2 linked regions of the Thalassospira sp. TSL5-1 genome follow. The main gene of each other region encodes a partner of the protein of the gene in region 2 in a complex. Links are inferred from orthologs where the notes say so. Each region holds a gene or a part of one and is shown on either strand. Other genes may lie near its edges.

Region 1 (10,530 bases), 1.3 Mb from region 2 along the record:
CGGCTTCTACTTCGACTTCGATACCGTCAACTGTCAGTTTCGGCATGTCTCAATCCCTCTCAACAGGCCTCTCTCAGGCCGCGATCCGTGCGCGATATTCCTTGATCCGGCGTTCCATTTCGGGACGGAAATTACGGATCAAACCCTGGATCGGCCATGCGGCAGCGTCACCAAGCGCACAAATGGTGTGGCCTTCGACCTGTTTGGTCACGTCCCACAAAAGGTCGATTTCATCAAGTGTGGCCTCGCCACGCACCATGCGCTGCATCATACGCATCATCCAGCCCGTGCCTTCACGGCAAGGGGTGCACTGACCACAGCTTTCATGTTTGTAGAATTCGGAAAGGCGGGCAATCGCGTAAACAATGTCGGTCGACTTGTCCATCACGATCACCGCAGCAGTCCCAAGGCCCGAGCCAACCTCGCGAAGCGCGTCAAAGTCCATCAGGACATCATCACACACGTCCTTGGTCAGAACCGGGACCGAAGACCCGCCCGGAATAACCGCAAGCAGGTTATCCCAGCCACCCCGAACACCACCACAATGACGTTCAATCAGCTCACGGAGCGGAATGCTCATGGCTTCTTCAACGGTGCAGGGCTTTTCAACATGACCCGAAATGGCAAACAGCTTTGTCCCATGGTTTTTTTCACGACCAAAACTTGAGAACCAGGCCCCGCCACGACGCAGAATTTCAGGAACAGCCGCGATCGATTCGACGTTGTTCACCGTCGTCGGGCAGCCATACAAACCGGCATTTGCCGGGAATGGCGGCTTCAGGCGCGGCTGACCCTTTTTACCTTCAAGGCTTTCGATCAGCGCGGTTTCTTCACCACAGATATAGGCCCCAGCACCAAGATGCAGGTAAAGATCGAAATCCCACCCCGACCCACAGGCATTTTTGCCAATCAGGCCAGCATCATAGGCTTCGTCAATCGCGCGCTGCAGGTTCGATGCCTCGTGATAGAACTCACCACGAATATAAATATAGGCAGCGTGCGCCCGCATGGCGAAGCTGGCGAGCAGGCAGCCTTCAACCAGTGTATGCGGATCATTGCGCATGATCTCGCGGTCCTTACAGGTCCCCGGCTCGCCTTCGTCGGCATTTACAACCAGATAATGCGGACGACCATCCGATTCCTTGGGCATAAAGGACCATTTCAGGCCGGTCGGGAAACCAGCGCCGCCACGGCCGCGCATGCCCGATGCCTTCATTTCGTCAATGATCCAGTCCTGACCTTTTTCAATCAGGGCCCTGGTACCATCCCAGTTACCACGCGCCTGCGCGGCTTTCAGGCCAAAATCCTGAAACCCGTACAGGTTGGTAAAAATACGATCCTTGTCTTGCAGCATATCAGGCTTCCCCGTCTTTGGGTTCAGCAGGCTGATCTGCGGCACCACAGCCACAGAATGCTTTCAGAACCTTGGGACCATCAATCGGCTCACACCCACGACGGCCGCTTTGCGGTCCGGCCTTCGGTGTTTCGCCACGCTTGAGCATGTCGATAATATTCTTCGTGCTGTCGCTGGTCAGATCTTCGTAATAATCGTCGTTGATCTGCATCATCGGCGCATTCACACAGGCGCCAAGGCATTCAACTTCGATCAGAGTAAACTTGCCATCTTCGGTGGTTTCACCAATGCCGATGCCAAGTTCTTCCTTGCAGGTTTTGACGATATCCGACGACCCGCGCAGCCAGCACGGGGTCGTGGTGCAAACCTGAATAAAGTTCTGACCAACCGGTGCCAGGTTATACATGGTATAAAAGGTTGCAACTTCATAGACCCGAATTGCCGGCATTTCCAGCATGTCGGCAATATAGTCCATTGCAACTGTCGGCACCCAGTTCCCTTCGGTCTGGCGCTGTGCCAGATCCAGAAGCGGCATGGTGGCACTCTGCTGGCGGCCTTCCGGATATTTTGCGATAATTTTTTTCGCTTTTTCCAGATTTTCAGGCGTGAAAGCAAAGCTGGTCGGCTGAAGCTCGCGCGGAGCTGGTCTTCTTAAATGGCTCATCGGTCAATCTCACCGAAAACAATGTCAAGCGAACCGATATTGGCAACAACGTCTGCCAACATATGACCCTTCGACATGAAATCCATGCCTTGCAGGTGAGCAAATCCAGGGGCGCGAATCTTGCAGCGATACGGACGGTTCGAGCCATCCGACACCAGAAAAACGCCAAACTCACCTTTGGGGGCTTCCACAGCGGCATAACATTCTCCCGCCGGGACGTGGAAACCTTCGGTAAACAGCTTGAAGTGATGAATCAGGGCTTCCATCGACCGTTTCATGTCAGCACGGGCCGGCGGAGCCACCTTGTTATTCTGAACAATGACCGGGCCATCAGGCATTTTATCAATGACCTGGCGCATAATGCGCAGAGACTGGTTCATTTCTTCAAAACGAACCAGATACCGGTCATACACATCGCCGTATTTGCCAACGGGAATGTCAAAATCGAAATCTTCGTATGAATCGTAGGGCTGTGATTTACGCAAGTCCCACGCAATTCCCGATGCACGGATATTCGGCCCCGTAAAGCCCCAGTCAAAGGCTTCTTCCGCCGAAACAGTCCCGATTCCAACAGCACGCTGCTTGAAAATACGGTTGCCGGTCAGAACCCTGTCAAAGTCCTTGACGAAGTTCGGGAACTGGTCAATCCAGGCCGAAATATCTTCGAGAAGACCAGCAGGCAGATCGGCAGCAACACCACCGGGACGGAAATAGTTGGCATGAAGACGGGCGCCACAGGCACGCTCATAAAATTCCATGAGCTTTTCGCGTTCCTCAAAGCCCCACAAAAGCGGCGTCATCGCCCCGACGTCCAGCGCAAAGGTCGTCAGGTTGAGGATGTGGTTGAGAATACGGCCGATTTCCGCATACAGGACACGAATATACTGCGCGCGCTTCGGAACTTCGATCCCCATCAACTTTTCGATCGCCAGACAGAAGGCATGCTCCTGGTTCATCGGCGCGACATAGTCGAGACGGTCAAAATACGGCGTTGCCTGAACGTAGGTTTTATATTCGATCAGCTTTTCGGTCCCGCGATGCAAAAGACCGATATGCGGATCGGCGCGTTCAACAACTTCGCCGTCCATTTCAAGAACAAGACGCAAAACTCCGTGCGCCGCTGGGTGCTGCGGGCCGAAGTTAAGGGTCATATTTTTAATTTTCTGTTCGGACATCAGGCGTTGCCCTCCGCCTTTTCGTCACCCGGAAGAATGTTTTGCATTCCTTCCCACGGGCTCTCGAAATCAAAGTTACGGAAATCCTGCACCAGTTTCACCGGCTCATACACCACGCGCTTGCGTTCATCGTCATAACGCACTTCGACATAGCCCGTCAGCGGGAAGTCTTTGCGCAGCGGATGACCTTCAAAACCATAATCGGTCAGAATACGGCGGGGATCGGGGTGATCGGCAAAGAACACACCATACATGTCCCAGGTCTCACGCTCGAACCAGTCTGCGGCACTGTAAACGCCAACAGCGGTCGGAACCGGCGTTTCTTCATCCGTTGAGACCTTGACGCGAATGCGCAGGTTATGTTTGAGCGACAACAGGTGGTACACAACCTCGAAACGTTCGGCACGTTCCGGGTAATCCACACCACAAATGTCGATCAACTGCTTGAACAGACATCCCGCATCATCACGCAGGAAAGTCAGAACGCTGACAATAGACTCGCGTTTGACAACAACGGTCAGTTCGCCATAGCGATAAACCGTATCAATAACATCGGCACCAAAATGTGCCTTTAAAAGATCGCGAAGATCTTGCAGTGCTGCGCTATTATCGCTGAGCAATTCGCTCATGCTAGCCCCCTACTCTCGGATCAGCGTGACAGGACACCGGTACGGCGGATTTTTTTCTGCAACTGCAGAATACCGTAAATCAGCGCCTCGGCTGTCGGCGGGCAACCGGGGACATAAATATCGACCGGAACAACACGGTCACAACCGCGCACCACCGAATAGGAATAGTGATAATACCCGCCGCCATTGGCACACGAGCCCATCGAAATAACCCAGCGCGGCTCGGCCATCTGGTCGTAAACCTTGCGAAGAGCCGGCGCCATTTTGTTGGTCAGCGTCCCGGCAACAATCATCACGTCCGACTGACGCGGGCTGGGGCGGAAAACAACGCCATAGCGGTCCATGTCATAACGGGCGGCGGCAGCGTGCATCATTTCAACAGCACAGCAGGCCAGACCAAACGTCATTGGCCACATTGAGCCCGTGTTTGCCCAGGTGGCAAGTTTGTCAAGGCTGGCAAGGACAAAGCCCTTGTCATTCATCTCGTCAAACACGCCCTTAAGCAGCTGATCCTGGTCTTGACCAGGGGCCAAGGGGGCGCCTGTATTGGTGCTCACTCCCATTCCAGAGCTCCCTTCTTCCATTCATAGACAAAGCCGATTGTCAGCACTGCCAGGAAAATTACCATCGACAGGAAACCGAACGTTCCGATGTCGCCAAGGGTTACGGCCCACGGAAACAGGAAGGCAACTTCCAGATCGAAGATGATGAACAAGATTGCGACCAGGTAGAAGCGAACATCAAACTTGATGCGTGCATCTTCGAATGGCGAAAAGCCGCATTCATATGCAGACAGCTTTTCAGCATCCGGGGCCTGCTTGGCCAGAACCAGCGAAGCGATGATGATAACCGCCGAAAGACCGACGGCAATCCCGATGAAAATCAGGATCGGAAGATATTCCGAAAGAAGCTCTTGCATCTCTCTGACCTCTCAAGAACAGGTCTAACCAGAACCCGACCAGGTCCCCACCTAGCCCATAAGGGCGCACCTTAACGTATGCACCACACAAGTACCAGCCCCGGAGACATGTTTCCACATCACCGAGCCTCGAACTCATCTAATTTTTTGCCTTCTGCGGTCAATTTCAGGTCAGCCGAACGTCGCGAACGCGATCCACATTGTTGCATGGCAGCAAAAGGAACACGGGCAGGAAAGACGCAGCGCCCAAGAAAGAATGCAGTCGATGGCCGTTTGGCGGGAGCGACGGGACTTGAACCCGCGGCCTCCGGCGTGACAGGCCGGCGCTCGAACCAACTGAGCTACGCCCCCAAAACAGCCATCCTTCGGCGTGCTCTTGTTAGACCAGCCCCCTTGCTAAGTCAAGCTGATAGCATCGCTTTCAACCGCGTCGTGATTTCAAAGTATCCAGATCACCCAAAACGGAAATCATGCAGCAATTTTCAAGCCGTTTTGGCTTTGGTTTGAAATTGTCTAACGAGGCACGGTGCGAGAGGTCTTTTCATCTACGTGCTTAAGCCTTATAGATTTATTGACTGTTCGTAACGCATCCTTCACCAGAATGCGTTATCATGCAACGGATCTGGAATTGCTGACGGAGTGGGCTTTACGTGGGGCGCGTTAAAGAAGAATACCGGTCGCTTTCTGGACAGGAAAAAGCGGCGATCCTGATGCTGGCACTGGGGGAAGAGCATGCCTCCAAGATGTTTGCATTGATGGATGATGAAGAAATCAAGGAAATCTCGCAAACGATGTCCAGTCTTGGAACCATCAGTTCCAACATCGTTGAGCGCCTGTTTGTCGAATTTGCCGATCAGCTTTCGTCAACCGGTTCGCTTGTCGGTTCGTTTGATACGACTGAACGCCTGCTGACCAAGGTTCTACCTGAAGACCGCGTTAACAATATCATGGAAGAAATCCGTGGTCCGGCCGGTCGCACCATGTGGGACAAGCTTAATAACGTGAACGAAGCTGTTCTGGCGAACTATCTAAAAAATGAATATCCCCAAACAGTTGGCGTCGTTCTTTCAAAGCTGAAATCAACGCACTCTGCTGCTGTTTTGTCCCTATTGCCTGAAAACTTCTCGATGGAAGTCATCATGCGCATGCTGCGCATGGAGGCCGTTCAGAAAGAGGTACTGGACAATATTGAAAAAACCCTACGCACGGAATTCATGTCGAACCTTGCGCGCGGGTCGCGCGGGGACAACCATGAACTGATGGCCGATATTTTCAACAGCCTGGACCGTCAGAGCCAGGATCGATTCCTGACAGCCCTTGAAGAACGCAACCGCGACTCTGCCGAAAAGATCAAGGCATTGATGTTCACCTTCGAGGATCTTGCCCGGCTTGATAATAACGGTGTTCAGTCGCTGCTGCGCCAGGTTGAGAAAGACAAGCTTGCCCTTGCGCTCAAAGGCTCGACCGATGCGATGCGCGAACTTTTCTTCAAGAACATGTCGGAACGTGCCGGCAAGATGATGCGCGAAGATATGGACGCACTGGGCCCGGTTCGCCTGGCCGACGTCGAAGAATGTCAGATGATGATTGTCCAGCTTGCCAAAGAACTGGCAGCACAGGGACAGATCGTTATTTCCGAGGGTGGCGGCGAAGACGAAATGGTCTACTGACCCGACTATCCTGTTTACCGTTATACACAAAACCCTGCCGGATTACTCTGGCAGGGTTTTTCAATATCAGCAGACCTCTCCCCCTGCCCGGCCCGCACTGAATTTTCATAGATAGCCGATGCGAGCAGATTCGTTTTTGCCAACAGACGCAATAGCCATCTAACCCAAAATCAGAATCAATGCCGGCTCACCCAGTTTCTGTATTTTCCAAACAAGAGTCGTTTCGTCATCAACCGTATTACGTTCAGCTGCGTTATCTCGCCGCACATGTACGGTCGTCTTTACCGTAATTTTCCCATCAGGCACATATCCCATTGCCTGCAATGTATCCATATATTGCACGGGTACGGACCCGCCGCGGATTTCGACGGTTCGACTTTCCTCATGATACATCATCTGCAGGATTCGCGAGTTCCGCCGAACGAAATTAAATGTCTTCTCGGTCAGAATATTGCCCTTGCGATCATAACTGACATTAAAAACCCCACGTCCGGCATAGCTGGACGGGCCAAAGGCCGGGTCCCGTTCCAGATCATTCAGAATCTGCGCAGCACGCTTTTTTTCTTCTGCTGGCGCAACCTTGCCATCGAGCAAATCTTTAGCCAGAGCAGCCTGCCGCAATCGCCCTTTATAGGTGAAATGATAATCCCCGTTCCGTGCCAGTGTTAAATCGGCCGTGAAGCGTTCTGGAAGATAACAGCCCGATAGCGCGACAGTTAAAATCAGAAGCAATCCAGCAGCCTGTAATCGCCTGCAGGAACGCACCAGCCACGATAACCTGCAAAGATGATGCCCTAAAGAAACTTTGGCTACTGGTACAGCTTGAAACATCACCGGGTCCGGCCTCAAAACATGAACAAAGACGTGATGATGATTGCAGACCCGCCCCGCAATCGCCAGCCGAATCATCAAGCGGGTTTCACACAAGCGAGAAAAAGGCCATTGGAAAACAGTATACGGGGATTACGCGATAACTTGTTGTTCGCGCAAAAGAAAAAGGCGCCCGATTAGGGCGCCTTTTTCATGGTGGGTGATGAGAGATTCGAACTCCCGACCCTCTCGGTGTAAACGAGATGCTCTAACCAGCTGAGCTAATCACCCTTTTTTGTGTGCCCCGTTTTGCGGAAGCGAGCGGAACATAGCATGCTTTTTTTAAAATGCAATGCCGGTGACGCTGTCACCGGCATTTTTTTTAAAAAAGATGGTCAACCTTAGTTGACGGCATCCTTAAGGCCTTTACCAGCCTTGAATTTCGGCTGCTTAGAAGCCGGAATATCGATTTCTTCGCCGGTACGCGGATTGCGACCTTTGGAAGCTGCACGCGCAGCAACGGCAAAAGTACCGAAACCAACCAGACGAACTTCGTCGCCAGATTTCAAAGAATCGGTAATGGAATCGAATACAGCATCAACGGCTTTGGCAGCGTCTGCTTTAGACAGATCAGCTTTCGCGGCGACACTTCCAACGAGATCGTTTTTATTCACTTCCTGGCCCCCTTATTGGACGTTCGGAGTTATAAGGAAATTTGGTTTGCCCCAAACCTGTTACAGGCGCAATGTAAGCAGGTCGCCTACATGCCGTCAATCGGAGAGACGCAGTTTTCCGCCGTTTTTGCGGTTTTTTTGTCGTTTTTTCGCCTTTACAGCCCCTGACCTTTTGGTCTTGACCGATTCCTGTGCAAGTTATCCACAAAAAAACAGGGGCAGCAAAGCCGCCCCTGTCAAAAAGCCCAAGATTCTGCGCTCAATCAGTGAGTTGTCACACCACCGATTTCCGATTCTTCACCGTCTTTCGGCTTCACCGAAACATTGTCGGATTCTTCATCCCATTCAATCGGCACCAGCGGATTGACCAATGCGTGCTCAAGCACTTCGTCAACATGCGACACCGGAATGATTCGCATATTCCGTTTGACGTTATCAGGAATGTCTTCCAGGTCCTTTTCATTTTCCTTGGGAATAAGAACCGTTTTGACACCGCCCCGCATCGCGGCAAGCAGTTTTTCCTTCAAACCACCAATCGCCAGAACACGACCGCGCAAGGTAACTTCGCCTGTCATGGCAACATCTTTACGCACCGGATTATTGGTCAGAATCGACACAACTGATGTCACCATACCCACACCTGCCGACGGACCGTCCTTTGGCGTAGCCCCTTCGGGCACATGAACGTGAATGTCACGTTGCTGGAACAGGTTCGGCTTGATCCCGAAAAGTGCGGCACGCGAACGAACAAACGAGGTTGCCGCCTGGATCGATTCCGTCATGACGTCACCAAGTTTACCGGTGGTCTTCATATTGCCTTTGCCTGGAACGGTAACGGCTTCGATCTGCAACAGATCACCACCAAATTCCGTATAGGCAAGGCCGGTTACCACACCAACCTGGTCTTCGCCTTCAGTTTCGCCAAAGCGGTATTTGCGAATCCCGGCATATTTCGCCAGTGTACGCGGTGTAACACGAACGGTTTTCAACCCTTCGATCAAAATACGTTTAGTCGCTTTACGCGCCAGACGGGCAAGCTCGCGTTCGAGGTTACGCACACCCGCTTCACGCGTGTAATACCGAATCAGGTCACGAAGGGCATCGTCAGAAATGCTCCATTCGGCCTTTTTCAAACCATTGGCCTCGATCTGCTTGGGGATCAGATGGCGCTTGGCGATTTCAACCTTTTCGTCTTCGGTGTAACCCGAAATCCGAATGATCTCCATACGGTCGAGCAACGGCTGCTGCATGCGCAGGCTGTTAGCCGTCGTCACAAACATCACATCCGACAGATCATAATCGACTTCAAGATAATGATCATTGAAGGTCGAGTTCTGCTCGGGATCAAGTACCTCAAGCAGGGCTGATGCCGGATCACCCCGGAAGTCGGACCCCATCTTTTCGATTTCGTCGAGCAGGAACAGCGGATTAGACGTTTTGGCTTTCTTCATCCCCTGAATGATCTTGCCCGGCATTGAACCAATATAGGTACGACGATGCCCGCGAATTTCCGATTCATCACGCACACCGCCCAGGGACATACGAATGAAATTACGGCCGGTCGCATTCGCCATTGATTTGCCCAGCGAGGTTTTACCTACGCCCGGGGGACCAACAAGGCACAGAATCGGACCTTTGACTTTCTTGATACGCGCCTGAACGGCCAAATATTCAAGAATATGTTCCTTCACCTGCTCCAGACCATAATGTTCCTTGTCCAGAACCTTCTTGGCCTTTTTCAGGTCGTGGGAAATCTTGCTGCGTTTGTTCCAGGGAATGGACACCATCCAGTCAAGATAGTTGCGCACCACCGTTGCTTCGGCGGACATCGGGCTCATATTGCGCAATTTCTTAAGCTCGGCCTGGGCCTTTTCCTTGGCTTCCTTCGGCATTTTCGCCTTGTTGAGCTTTTCCTCAAGCTCGGAGGCTTCATCCTTGCCGTCTTCACCTTCGCCCAGTTCCTTCTGAATGGCCTTGAGTTGCTCATTCAGATAATATTCGCGCTGGGTTTTCTCCATCTGGCGCTTCACGCGATTGCGGATTTTCTTTTCCACCTGCAGAACACCAATTTCCGATTCCATAAAACCGAAAATCCGTTCCAGACGCGCAGCAACAGACCCGGTTTCAAGCAGTTCCTGCTTTTCCGAAATCTTGAGCGCAAGGTGAGACGCAACCGTATCAGCCAGCTTGGCCGGTTCCTCGATCTGATTGACCGAAACCAGCACCTCGGGCGGAATCTTTTTGTTCAGCTTGATATATTGCTCAAACTGGGTCACGACAGAGCGCGATAATGCTTCGAGTTCGCTTTCGTCCTCGTCATCATCGTCGTGAACAGTACCGTAAGCCTGGAAAAATTCAGGATTATCAACAAACCCGGAAATCTGCGCACGCTTGCCCCCTTCGACCAGCACCTTAACAGTGCCGTCGGGCAATTTCAGCAACTGCAGCACGGACGCAACGGTACCAACGCGATAAAGATCGTCTACCGACGGATCATCAAGACCGGCATCTTTCTGGGTTACAAGAAGAATTTGTTTGTCTTCGCGCATCACATCTTCAAGCGCGCGGACCGATTTTTCACGGCCGACAAACAACGGAACGATCATGTGCGGAAACACGACAATGTCGCGCAACG
Region 2 (10,650 bases):
CGGGCTGATCGGACGGATCGGCATGTCGTTGGCTTCGGAATATTTTCGGACAAAAAATTCGGCCAGAACCGGAATATCACCGGGCCGTTCGCGCAATGACGGAATATCAAGATTGACGACATTCAGCCGGAAATAAAGGTCCTCGCGGAAATGGCCCTGCTGGACATAGGATTCTAGATCGCGGTTGGAGGTTGCCAGAATACGCACATCTACCTTGACCGGTTTGCTGCCGCCCAGCCGGTCAATTTCGCGTTCCTGAATCACGCGCAACAGCTTGGCCTGTAAGCGCACATCCATTTCGCTGATTTCATCAAGCAAAAGGGTGCCGCCATTGGCCTCTTCAAATTTACCAATCCGGCGGGCCTGGGCACCGGTAAAGGCGCCCTTTTCATGGCCGAAAAGCTCGGATTCCAGCAAATTATCCGGAATGGCCGCACAGTTTACGGCGACAAAGGGTTTATCGGCCCGGTTTGATTTACGGTGGACAAACCGGCTGAGAATTTCCTTGCCGGTGCCGCTTTCACCCGTGATCAGGATGGATGCGTTGCTGCGTGATACCTGTTCGGCCAGGCGCAGGGTTTCGGTCATGCGCGGGTCACGATGGATCAGAGCATGGCTTTCTTCGGTAACGGCTTCAAAAATGGCGGCAATCAGGGCGGCTTCGGGTGGCAGCGGGATATATTCCTGCGCCCCGGCCTTAATCGCATTGACCGCGCCGTTAATGTCATTGCCCACACCGCAGGCGACCACCGGCACGCTGATGCGTTCGGCCGACAGGGCGGTAATCAGGGCGCCAACATCCAGGGCGATGTCGGCCATCACCAGATCAATCCGCTTGCCCGCGCGCAGGATGTTTAACGCCGTGGTGACGCTTTCGGCCAATTGTACCGTGGCACCCCGGGCCATCGCGATCTTGCTGGCTGCGCCAATCTGGCCGCCCAGTCCACCAACGATCAATACCTGCATTGCCTAATCTCTTTCTGATCCGCTTTTTGTGTGTCTGTGCTGTAATACCATTGATTTATCACTAAAAAATGGCAACAGAAGATCAATCAAAATAACTGACCCGTTTTGCCGGCGGCAAAATGGAATTCAGCAACATTTCCAGGCGACGGGGGTTTTCCTGCCGGCCAATGGAAACCGCGCCCACCATATAAACCGAATTTAACAGTTCTTCTTCCTGCGAGTTGCGTTCCAGCTTGGCTGCCAGCGGCATGAACACCATGTTGGACAGGACTGCGCCATAAAATGTTGTCAGCAGGGCGACTGCCATTGACGGGCCAATTGATGACGGGTCATCAAGATTGCCCAGCATCTGCACCAGACCAATAAGCGTTCCGATCAGGCCCATTGCCGGGGCAATGTCACCGGCCTTCTTAAGGATGCTGGCCCCCTTGTGGTGGCGCGAAATCGTGGCATTCATATCTTTGCGCATGATGCCTTCAACTTCTTCGGGCGGGGTGCCATCCACCACCAGCGACAGGCCCTTCCACAGATATTCCTCGCTTAACAGGCTATCAAGGTGGCCCTGCAGCGACAAAACACCGCCTTTCCGGGCAATTTCGGCCAATTGCAAAATTTGCAGCGCCGCATCGGACGGGTTGCGCGACGGATGAAAAATCGTCCGTGCCAGTACCCGGCCAATGCCCAGAAACTCGCCCAGGGAAAAACACACCGCTGTAATCGCGGCAGTCCCCCCGATGACGATCAGGATTGACGGTACGTCAATAAATGCGCCCGGCGATCCGCCCAGCACAACTGCAGCTATCACCAGCGCAAACCCGACGATAAGCCCGACCACCGTTGCGATGTCGAACGTCGTCTTCGTCCCCCCGTCCGCCATTCCCAGCTATCCTTCTGACCAGCCTAGTTTCGTTCCGATTTAATGATTTCCGTCATGGTGACACCCAGACGGTCTTCGACAACAACCACTTCGCCACGCGCGACCAGGCGGTTGTTGACATATATATCAATAGCTTCCCCAACTTTGCGGTCAAGCTCCACGACAGCACCACGGCCCAATTTCAGCAACTGGCTGACCTGCATGGTGGCTTTTCCCAGCACCGCCGAGACCTGGACGGGAATATCATATACCGCTTCCAGGTCCTTGGAGGTTTTCATCCCCTCGCCACTGGTATCGAGTCCGGCCAGCAATTCGGTTCCTTCGCCTTCCAGCTCGATATCGTCATCATCGAGTTCGGACAGTTCAAGATCGTCATCATCTGCCATTTTGTTCTCCTGCTTGTATCAGGTGGATTGCGCCTGGCGAACCTGTATTGTCGCTTTCATCACCGCTGTGATGCAATCTATTGTTTTATTGTGCCAAAGTCATTGATTTAGGCAGCTCAACTATTGTGATCGGTTTGCGGTTTTTTAGCGGGGCTTTCATCGTTTCGCGAGGCAGGCCCGGTGCCCTGCGATGCTGTGCTGTCAGGGCGGGCTGAAGGCTCCGACAGTTCGGCTGACGGCGACGATGCGGCGTCAGTCGTGGCATTTTCGGCTGTGCTATCGTTGGGGGCAGGCTGCTTTGCCGTTTGGGTCGGGGCCTGTTCGGGGACTGGCGATGGGGCATGATTTGCCGGGGTTGCCTCAGCCTCAGCATGGTCTGCCGTCGTTTCGTGCATACCTGTATTTATGTCCTCGTCGGGCAGGCGGCTTTCCTGCAGGGCCGGGTCGGCCATCGGGTTTTGGTCGAGCAGGTCATGGGCTTCGCGGTGGGCGGCAATCGCCTTTTCGATAATGGCATTGATCTCGCCCCATGTGCGGGCCTGGTCGCGCACGGCAGTACCATCGCCCCAGGATACCCGGCAATCCCCTTTGGCAATGCTGGCTTCGCCTACAACCACGGCCTGCCCGGAAAAACCCCGGCTTCGTGCAATTTCGGCAACGCGGTCCTGCAAGCTATCGGCAATTTCGGGGTGAACCTGGATCAAGACTTTGGGCGCATCAAACAGGTTTGATAGCGATTGACGAATGATTTGTTCAATCTCGGCGGTTGAATTTTCACTCATCCAGACCGGCAACAGTTTTTTGACAATCGCCTGGGTGACGTGAATGGCATCCTCGGCGGTGCTGGCGTGAGCCCGCTTTTGCAATTCGTCAATATGGTTCATCCAGGCGGCGATTTGTGCGGCGGTATCGGAAACTGCCTTTTCCAGCGATGACAGAATTTCCTCGCGTCCCTGGGTCAGGCCTTCCTGATGGCCCTGGGCAAAGGCTTCTTCACGCGCGCGGGTTTCGGTGTCGCGCAGCATGGTTTGCATTTGCTCTTCGGTGTAAATGGCGGGTGGGGGCGGCGGGGCCTCTTCTTCCGCAGTCTTCTTTTTTGATTTGCGTTTTAGCGAATAATGTTCTTCCTGCGCGCCGGCCGGCCGGATGACGGTATCGGCGTCGTCAAAGTTCAGGGTAAATTTGAATTTTTCGATCGCAGTCATATGATATCGGCAATCTGTCGGGTGTTAGTCCGGGGTCGTAACCCCGGATCAGGAAAGTATCAAACAGGCAACATCACACCATTGGCGATCAGTTTTCCTGATAAAGCCAGTTGCGAATGATCGCCAGGGCCTCTTCCGGGTGTTTGTCGACAATTTCGCCAATCTTTTTGACAGACGATGCCTTCACCCGGCCTTCAACCTGCGAAATATTGATCAGCTCTTCATGCTCGTCATTCATGCTTGCCCCCGGGACGGGGGCCGGGCCCGCCAGGGCGGGCTGTCCGCCCTCGGTCATCATGCTGCCATCTTCGGACAGAAGCTGCCGCTGCGCCATGTCGGCGGCGCTGGGCAGGGTTTCAAAGGCACGGGTCAGTAGCGGACGGACCACCAGCAGGATGACCAGGATGGCGACAATCGCCAGCACCAGCATTTCAGCAATGCGGTAAACTTCGGTTTTGTCGAGCCCCAGGAAGGTATCAACCGGCGCATCGCTGAACATGTCGGATGTATCGGCAAATTTCATATTGATCACTTCAACCTGGTCGCCCCGGTTGGGATCATAGCCAATTGCACTGCGCACCAGGGCGGCAATCTTGTCCAGGTCCTGCTTGGAGCGTTCCTGATAAACCTTCTCGCCATTTTCGTTGGTGGTATAGGTTCCGTCTACCAGTACCGCGACGGTCACACGTGAAACTTCGCCAATTTCCTTGATACTTGTGGTCGTGGTTTTGGAAATTTCGTAATTGACCGTTTCTTCCGACCGGGTTTCCTGGCTGTTGCTGCCCGCATTGTTGTTGCCCAGATTGGGGTCGGGCAGGTTGTTTTGCAATGTGACAGGGTCGGAACCATCAGTTTCGGTGTTGGTCGAGGATTGATCCACAGTCTGGCTCGAACGCACAACCTGTTCATCGGGGTTGAAGCGTTCGTTGTTGGTCGTGATCTTGTCGAAATTCATATCGACAGAAACTTCGGCACGTACCTGGTCATATCCCAGCGAGCGCGACAGCAGGTCTTCGATGGTGTTGCGCAGGCGCGTTTCGTTGCGCACGCGCATTTCATTGGCGGTCTGGGTCAGGAAGGTGGCAGTTTGCTGTTCACCATCGCCCCGCGCCAGCAAATGCCCGCGTTCATCAATGATGGAAACCTTGCTGGGCACCAGTTGCGGCACGGCGGCCGCCACCAGATGCTGGATGGCGGCAATCTGTTCGGCATCCAGTTCCTTGCCCTGCAATTGCAGCGCGATCGAGGCACTTGGTTCCTGGGTTTCGCGTGAAAACATCTGGCGTTTGGGTAAAACCAGGTGGACACGGGCCTGTTTCACCGCCTGGATCGAGGCAATGGTCCGTGCCAGTTCACCTTCGAGCGCGCGAACATGGTTGATGTTCTGCTCGAAACTGGTCGAGCCCATGCCGTCCTGCTTGTCGAAAATTTCGTAGCCGACCGACCCACCCGAGGGCAGGCCTGCTTCGGCCATCGAAATGCGCATCCGGTTGACCTGGTCGGCGGGCACCAGAATTTCGGTACCCCCTTTAAGCAATTGATAGTCGATCTGTTGGGTTTCCAGGCGATCCACGATCTGCCCGGCATCGGCAGGGGACAGGTCACGATAGAGCAGTTCCATATTCGGCGCGGAAACACGCAGAATCAGAAACGCAAAAAACACAATCAACAATAGGCCCACGCCCGACAACGCCATCAGACGTGTCGGCCCCAGGCTCTTGAGAGTCTGTAAAATGCCGCCCATTCAGGCTGCTCCTATCCCGCTCGGTCGCCCCAATTCCCAAACTGGCAAGCTGTCATTGCCTAGCATCCCCTAACACGAATAGGGGGGCAAGTTGAAGAACAGGTTAACGACCGGCAAATTTTGCCCACTTGTGCCCCTATGCCGGGTCTTTCGGGTGCATCAATCCACATTATACCATGTAGGTATTCGCGCAGGAAAAAAAAAGCCCGGCCAAAAAAGCCGGGCAAGGTCCTAACAGCATAACTGTGGCAGAACGTGCCAAACCGGTCACGCGGGTGATAAACCCGCGTTTGCCCGGTTTAACGTTTCAACCGGATCAGCTCTTCAAGCATTTCGTCCGTTGTGGTGATGGTTTTGGTATTGGCCGAATAGGCACGCTGGGTCACGATCATGTTGGTGAATTCTCCGGCCAGATCCACGTTCGAGGATTCAAGGGCCGATGCCACCACCTTGCCCGCCCCGTTCTGGCCCGGTTCGCGCAACAGATAATCGCCTGATTCACGGGTCTGGCGGTAAACGTTGCCGGTATGGTGCTCAAGGGAATCGGGGGACTCAACGGTGGCAATCGCCAGTTTGTAGACCGGGCGTTTCACCCCGTTGGCAAATTCGACCTGCAAATAACCATCTTCGGTAAAGCCGTAATTCACCATCGTCCCGGCCCGGGCACCGTCCTGGTTAATATAGTGCGTGGTGTAATCGATCAGGTTGCCGTTGGCATCGGTGCCCGCAGCAAACTGGGTGATGCCGTCGGTCTGGCCGATGGTCCCGGCATCCAGGGTAAAGGAACTGGGTTCTGCGCCGTTGGTCCAGGTGATGCCGGTGATGGGCTGATCAACACGCGACAGGCCACCTTCATCGGTAAAGGTTTTAAGCGAACCATCGCCGTTAAAGGTTATGGTACCCGACGCGATCAGGCCGTTCGGATGCTGTGTCGAGTCAAGTTGACCTGCTTCAGTCGACCCGGTTAGCTCATAGCCCCATTTGTTCTGACCCAGCTTGACGATTTGCAGGTTCAGCTTGTGGGCTGTACCGAGAGAATCATAAACCGTAATTGGCAGACTGTTATTTGCCGTAATCGCACCCGAGGCAATATTGCCTGCACCCGGGGTAAAGGCCGGCGTTGTTGTCAGGGTGCCAATGCCAAGGCCTGCCAGCGGGGTATTGGTACCTTCGGCCAGGGTCAGGGTTTCTTCAGGGTCGGTCGAGGCAATGGACAGGGTATGGTTGGTGCTGGTGGTATCCACCTTCGCCGTTACGCCGGTCAGGGCTGAAATCTTGGTAGCGAGGCTGTTAAGGGTTTCACCCGCTGCAATGGTAACGGTCTGTGCTGCGCCGGTGCCAACCGCAATCGTGAAGGTGTCACCGGCATTGACGCCGGGCAGGGTGGTCAGATCGGTAGTGTCGGCATCAATACCAGCCGTGCTCGAGGTTGTCGGGGTGCCGTTCAGTGCGGTTTCATCCGAATTGAAGTTTGCGCCAAATTCGATACGGGTGGTCGAGGCGGCGGCTGTCAGGATGGAGTTGATGTCCAGAACCTGCAGGTCGCCTGCAGCCGAACTGTTCGACGAGGTGACATTACCGTTACGATCCAGAAGCTGGCCGTTACGGTCTGTTGCCCAACCCTGGACATAATAGCCAGCGGTATTTTTAAGCAGGCCGTTGTCATCGGGTTTGAAATCACCCGCACGGGTAAAGAACATCTCGCTATCCTCGCCCGGGGTTGCGGTGTCTCGCACCAGGAAAAAGCCGTCGCCCGAAATGGCCGCAGCCGTGGTCGACGAGGTTGCCTGCAGCAACCCCTGTTTGCTGATCAGGGCTGTCGGGTGAAACTGTACACCGCCCGGCGTGTATTTGGTGCCGGTGGCAGCCTGTGTCACAAGGGTCGAAAAACGACCCACTGTGCTTTTATAACCCACTGTATTGAGGTTCGAGATGTTGTCCGAAATAACGCCAAGGTTCTGACTTTGGGCGTTCAGGCCGGATACACCGGAAATCATTGCACCGAAAAGGCTCATTTTTATCTCCTGCGCTTACAGGCTGTTAGGTTTTTCAATTGATTATTCGATCAGGTATTGTTGTTGTCTGATGTTTGGTCGCCGCTGCCGGTCGTGTTGTCGGCAGTATCTTCGCTGGTGCCGCCGGTCTCGCCGTCGCCTGCCGTTCCGTCAGTGCCGCCGGTGCCATCCGTGCCTCCTGTGCCGGGTTTGTCGTCTGTCGGATTCGAGGCGAGTTTGACGTTGGTCAGGGTTCCAAATGGTACCGATACATCGCCGACGCGCAGATAAATGTCGTTATCACCAATATCGACACTGTCGACCTTGCCGACGATGCCAATCGAGACGCGGGCCGGGTTGCCTTCTTTGTCTTTGAAGGGTTCGCCAGACGTCGAGAGGGGTTGGACTTTCAGGGTATAGGCACCTGCTTCATCTTCTATGGCATCCCCGGAATTGTTCTGACCTTTCCAGGTGAAGTTTTGAACACCTTCGATGTTTTTTACTTCTTCGGCATAAACCGTTTTGCCATTCTGATCGACCACCGAAATCTTCGCGGCGGGCACTTGTGGTGAAATGCTGTATTTGAAGTTCAAAGGCTCGCCCGGTGTGTACCAGTTGGTATCGCCAACGGCCTCGATCTGTGCACCGACATAGGACAGGGCCGAAAGCTGGCGCTGCTGTCCCTGCATGGTCAGCAGGTTTTCAAGGTTTTTGTTGGTCTGAATTCCCTGTTCAACCTGGGCGAACTGGCTCAGCTGGTCGGTGAATTTGTCACTTTCCATCGGCGAGGTCGGGTCCTGGTTTTTCAACTGCGTTGTCAGCAGCGTCAAAAAGCTGTCAAAGTTTTGCGACAGCGACTGCGCCGCGCGTGACGAGGCCGCATTTGCGTTGGTACCCTGGAGACCGATATTGGTCATGGATGATACGGTCATCTGCTATCTCCGGTGTCTAAATGCGGATATCGACAAGGCCGTTGGAATTGATCCCGTACCCCACAGCCACATGCTGTGCCAGTTCGGCACCGCTGATAATGTCGCCGTCATTGGGGCGGGAAGCCACGCCACGTCCGGAATTTCCGGCCTGCTGTTGCGGGTTTTGGCCCTGTCCCCCGTCCTGGCGGTGTTCAAAGGTAAAACTTTGGGAATCGGCGTTCAGCCCGGCATCACGCAGGGCCTGCTGCAAACCCTTTACATCCTGGCGCAGCATATCAAGCGTTTGGCGATTATCAGCCTGGACCACGGTCTGAACCCGTCCGTCATGCGATATTTCCAGTTTCACATCGACCCGGCCTAAATGTTCCGGGCGGAGCTGTACGGAAATGCGATCTACCCCGTCGCCCGCAGCATTTTTAATATGGACGGCAACCTGTTGTTGCACGGTCTGGGCGGTGGCCGCCCCTTTACCGGCCTGCGTGGCGGCCTGGGCGGTGGCTGCGGCGTTTGCGCCATTGGCATTCTGTCCGGTCAGGCCAGTCACTGGGCCATTGGCATTTGTCCCGTCAACCGCCCCGACACCGGCATTGGCCGGGTTTTGCGCCTTGGCTGTGGCCGGGGTTGAGCCTTGCGGCGTTACGGCATTTTGCAGGGCGGCAAGATTTGCCATAGTGGTGTTAGTGGCCTGATGACTGGCATTGGCGGTATTGGACCCATTAGCCCCGTTGGCCGCAGCGTTATTGTTGCCATTCTGGTTGTTCGCACCTGCATTGGCACTTGTGCTGGCATCCGTTTTGCCGGCCCCCTGCTGTTTTAAGGCGGCTTCAAATCCGGCTTTGGCATCGGTACCTGTGGCGTCCCCCTCTGCAGGTGTGCCGGATTTGGCGGCAGCCTGCATGGTTTTGGCGGCTGCGCCATCTCCCTGCACGGCATTATTTGCCGAGGCCGATTGTGACAGCGCGGTTGAATTTAATAACGCATCCTTTGATGATCCGTCACCGGTCTGCATATTTGTGCCCTGTGTGCCAACGCCCATCGGCAGGCCAATATTGCTTTGGCTGGCAATAACGGGCTGGGTTGCAGCCGCCAGGGCTTCGGTCACAGTGGGGGTGCCATTAACGTCCAGTTCGTCCTGCGCGGTTCCGGTTTTGGCAGGTTTGCTCGTGTCCGCCAGTTTTTCGCCAGTTTCGGTGTCCTGGCTGTTTTCCGGTTTGGCCGTGTCGTTGGCGGCCGTTTTTTCTGCAGGTTTATCTTCTGTGCGCGTGTTGTCTGTATCGTTTGTCTGCTCTGCCGTTTTCGGCTTGTCTTTGTGGTGAACGTCTTCTTTGGTCGGGCTGTCGGCTTTTTGCGCCGGTTCGTCCGGGCGGTCACTTTTTCGTCCGTCCACATCGCGGTCGTCGCGTGCGCTCTCGCGAACAGGGGCACGGTCTTCACGGTCGTTGCGCGTGTCGCGCAAGGCGGTTTCCGTGGCGGCAGTATTTGCCGGTTGGGTCCGGGTGCGGGCCGCATTATTGGACCGTTCCGCCTGGACTTTGTCCATGACGTCGGCAAAGGCCACGCTGCTGCTGGCAGTTTGGTTCTGCGCAGGCACCGATATGGTTGGCGTGTTGATTTTATCGATCGCAGAGCTGTGCATGACACGGTCCCTTTTGTAAGTCTGCGATAGAGGATGCAAACATCGGGCCAGTTTCGTGCGTGCTGTAATCTCTTTTAAATCAGTACCTTAATCCGAGGTGGAGATGATCGGGCACTTTTTGCCGGTTTGCATCGGTGCCTGTTGCCCGGAACAGGGTAAAAAGAGCAGCGCGATCATGTCAGGAAAAGAATGAAGCGAAGGATACCGAAAGGGCGAAAACGGGAAGGAAGTTTTGCCTGCGGGACAAAAAATCCCCCGGTCCTGTGGATCGGGGGACATGAGCGCAAACTCTGCGCTTTTTTGTGCTGTCAAACTGTTATCTGCTGTCTGAGCAGGTCAGGCGGAAATCGAAATGCCCGACGGGCGTGGCGGTTGTTTATCACCTTCGTCTGATGATGCGACCGGTTTATTGCCAGCAGCTTCACCATCGGCTTGAGTCGCTTCGGGTGACAAATCCTGCTGTTCCGGGTTTCCATCCTTGGCATTTTGCATGGCCTGGCGTAATTCATCGCCCCCGCGCCGCGCCAGAATGGCCCAGGAATCCCGCATTGGCGTCAGCAGGCCAATAACATCCTGTGCTGCCTGTGGGTCGTTATGTCGGTCAACCTTCATTAGGTGCACCAGCGAAAACCGGTAAATTTCCTGCAGGTTGCGGGCAATTTCGCCACCCTGATCCAGGTCGAGTGTTCCTTGCAGGTGGGCAATAATGTCCATTGCTTTGCAATTGGCATTGCAACGTGCCTGAATATCGTTTGCTTCAATCGCCTTGATGGCTTCCTGCAATACGGATATTGCCTTGTTATACAGCATGTAAACCATTTGGGCCGGCGATGCCGTGTTGACCTGCTGGTCGCCATAGGCTCGGGCTGCGTTTGTATTCATGCCATATTCCTTGATCGTCTAAACACGG

The links.
Region 1: the proteins of fliF (region 2) and fliG are in contact, whole or in part, in a crystal structure (PDB 5TDY), measured with the Thermotoga maritima proteins. The link is inferred for Thalassospira sp. TSL5-1 from one-to-one orthologs. Residues at the interface, in WP_004082905.1 of Thermotoga maritima: Glu501, Leu502, Leu505, Leu506, Glu508, Leu509, Ile512, Phe513, Pro517, Ser518, Asp519, Ile520, Ala521, Ile523, Val524, Arg525, Leu526, Trp527, Phe528, Phe529; in WP_004082903.1 of Thermotoga maritima: Gly8, Arg9, Lys11, Ala12, Leu15, Leu16, Ala18, Leu19, Lys23, Gln26, Val27, His30, Leu31, Thr35, Gln38, Leu39, Glu42, Lys54, Lys55, Val57, Leu58, Glu59, Glu60, Phe61, Leu62, Leu64, Ala65, Lys66, Lys68, Lys85.

What each region holds. Positions count from the first base shown.
Region 1 is NZ_KV880637.1:1,860,507-1,871,036, forward strand. Bases 4,621-7,401 are described here. They hold fliG (flagellar motor switch protein FliG), read left to right. Parts: upstream 4,621-5,391; coding sequence 5,392-6,411; downstream 6,412-7,401. Other genes in these bases: LF95_RS08830 (NADH-quinone oxidoreductase subunit A), read right to left, coding at 4,621-4,741; LF95_RS08845 (hypothetical protein), read right to left, coding at 6,571-7,320. Also shown: NADH-quinone oxidoreductase subunit NuoG, read right to left, coding at 1-46; NADH-quinone oxidoreductase subunit NuoF, read right to left, coding at 74-1,354; NADH-quinone oxidoreductase subunit NuoE, read right to left, coding at 1,356-2,018; LF95_RS08815 (NADH-quinone oxidoreductase subunit D), read right to left, coding at 2,015-3,193; LF95_RS08820 (NADH-quinone oxidoreductase subunit C), read right to left, coding at 3,193-3,822; LF95_RS08825 (NuoB/complex I 20 kDa subunit family protein), read right to left, coding at 3,843-4,385; more of LF95_RS08830, read right to left, coding at 4,376-4,620; LF95_RS08855 (HU family DNA-binding protein), read right to left, coding at 7,623-7,895; lon (endopeptidase La), read right to left, coding at 8,159-10,530. UniProt on the Escherichia coli protein: FliG is one of three proteins (FliG, FliN, FliM) that forms the rotor-mounted switch complex (C ring), located at the base of the basal body.
Region 2 is NZ_KV880637.1:556,520-567,169, forward strand. The notes cover bases 2,851-5,751. They hold fliF (flagellar basal-body MS-ring/collar protein FliF), read right to left. Parts: upstream 5,179-5,751; coding sequence 3,523-5,178; downstream 2,851-3,522. Other genes in these bases: LF95_RS02620 (FliH/SctL family protein), read right to left, coding at 2,851-3,434; LF95_RS02630 (flagellar hook-basal body complex protein), read right to left, coding at 5,478-5,751. Outside these bases: LF95_RS02605 (sigma-54-dependent transcriptional regulator), read right to left, coding at 1-966; LF95_RS02610 (motility protein A), read right to left, coding at 1,049-1,843; flagellar motor switch protein FliN, read right to left, coding at 1,867-2,121; more of LF95_RS02620, read right to left, coding at 2,346-2,850; more of LF95_RS02630, read right to left, coding at 5,752-7,193; LF95_RS02635 (flagellar hook assembly protein FlgD), read right to left, coding at 7,244-8,104; LF95_RS02640 (flagellar hook-length control protein FliK), read right to left, coding at 8,121-9,740; flagellar export chaperone FliS, read right to left, coding at 10,077-10,622. UniProt on the Escherichia coli protein: The M ring may be actively involved in energy transduction.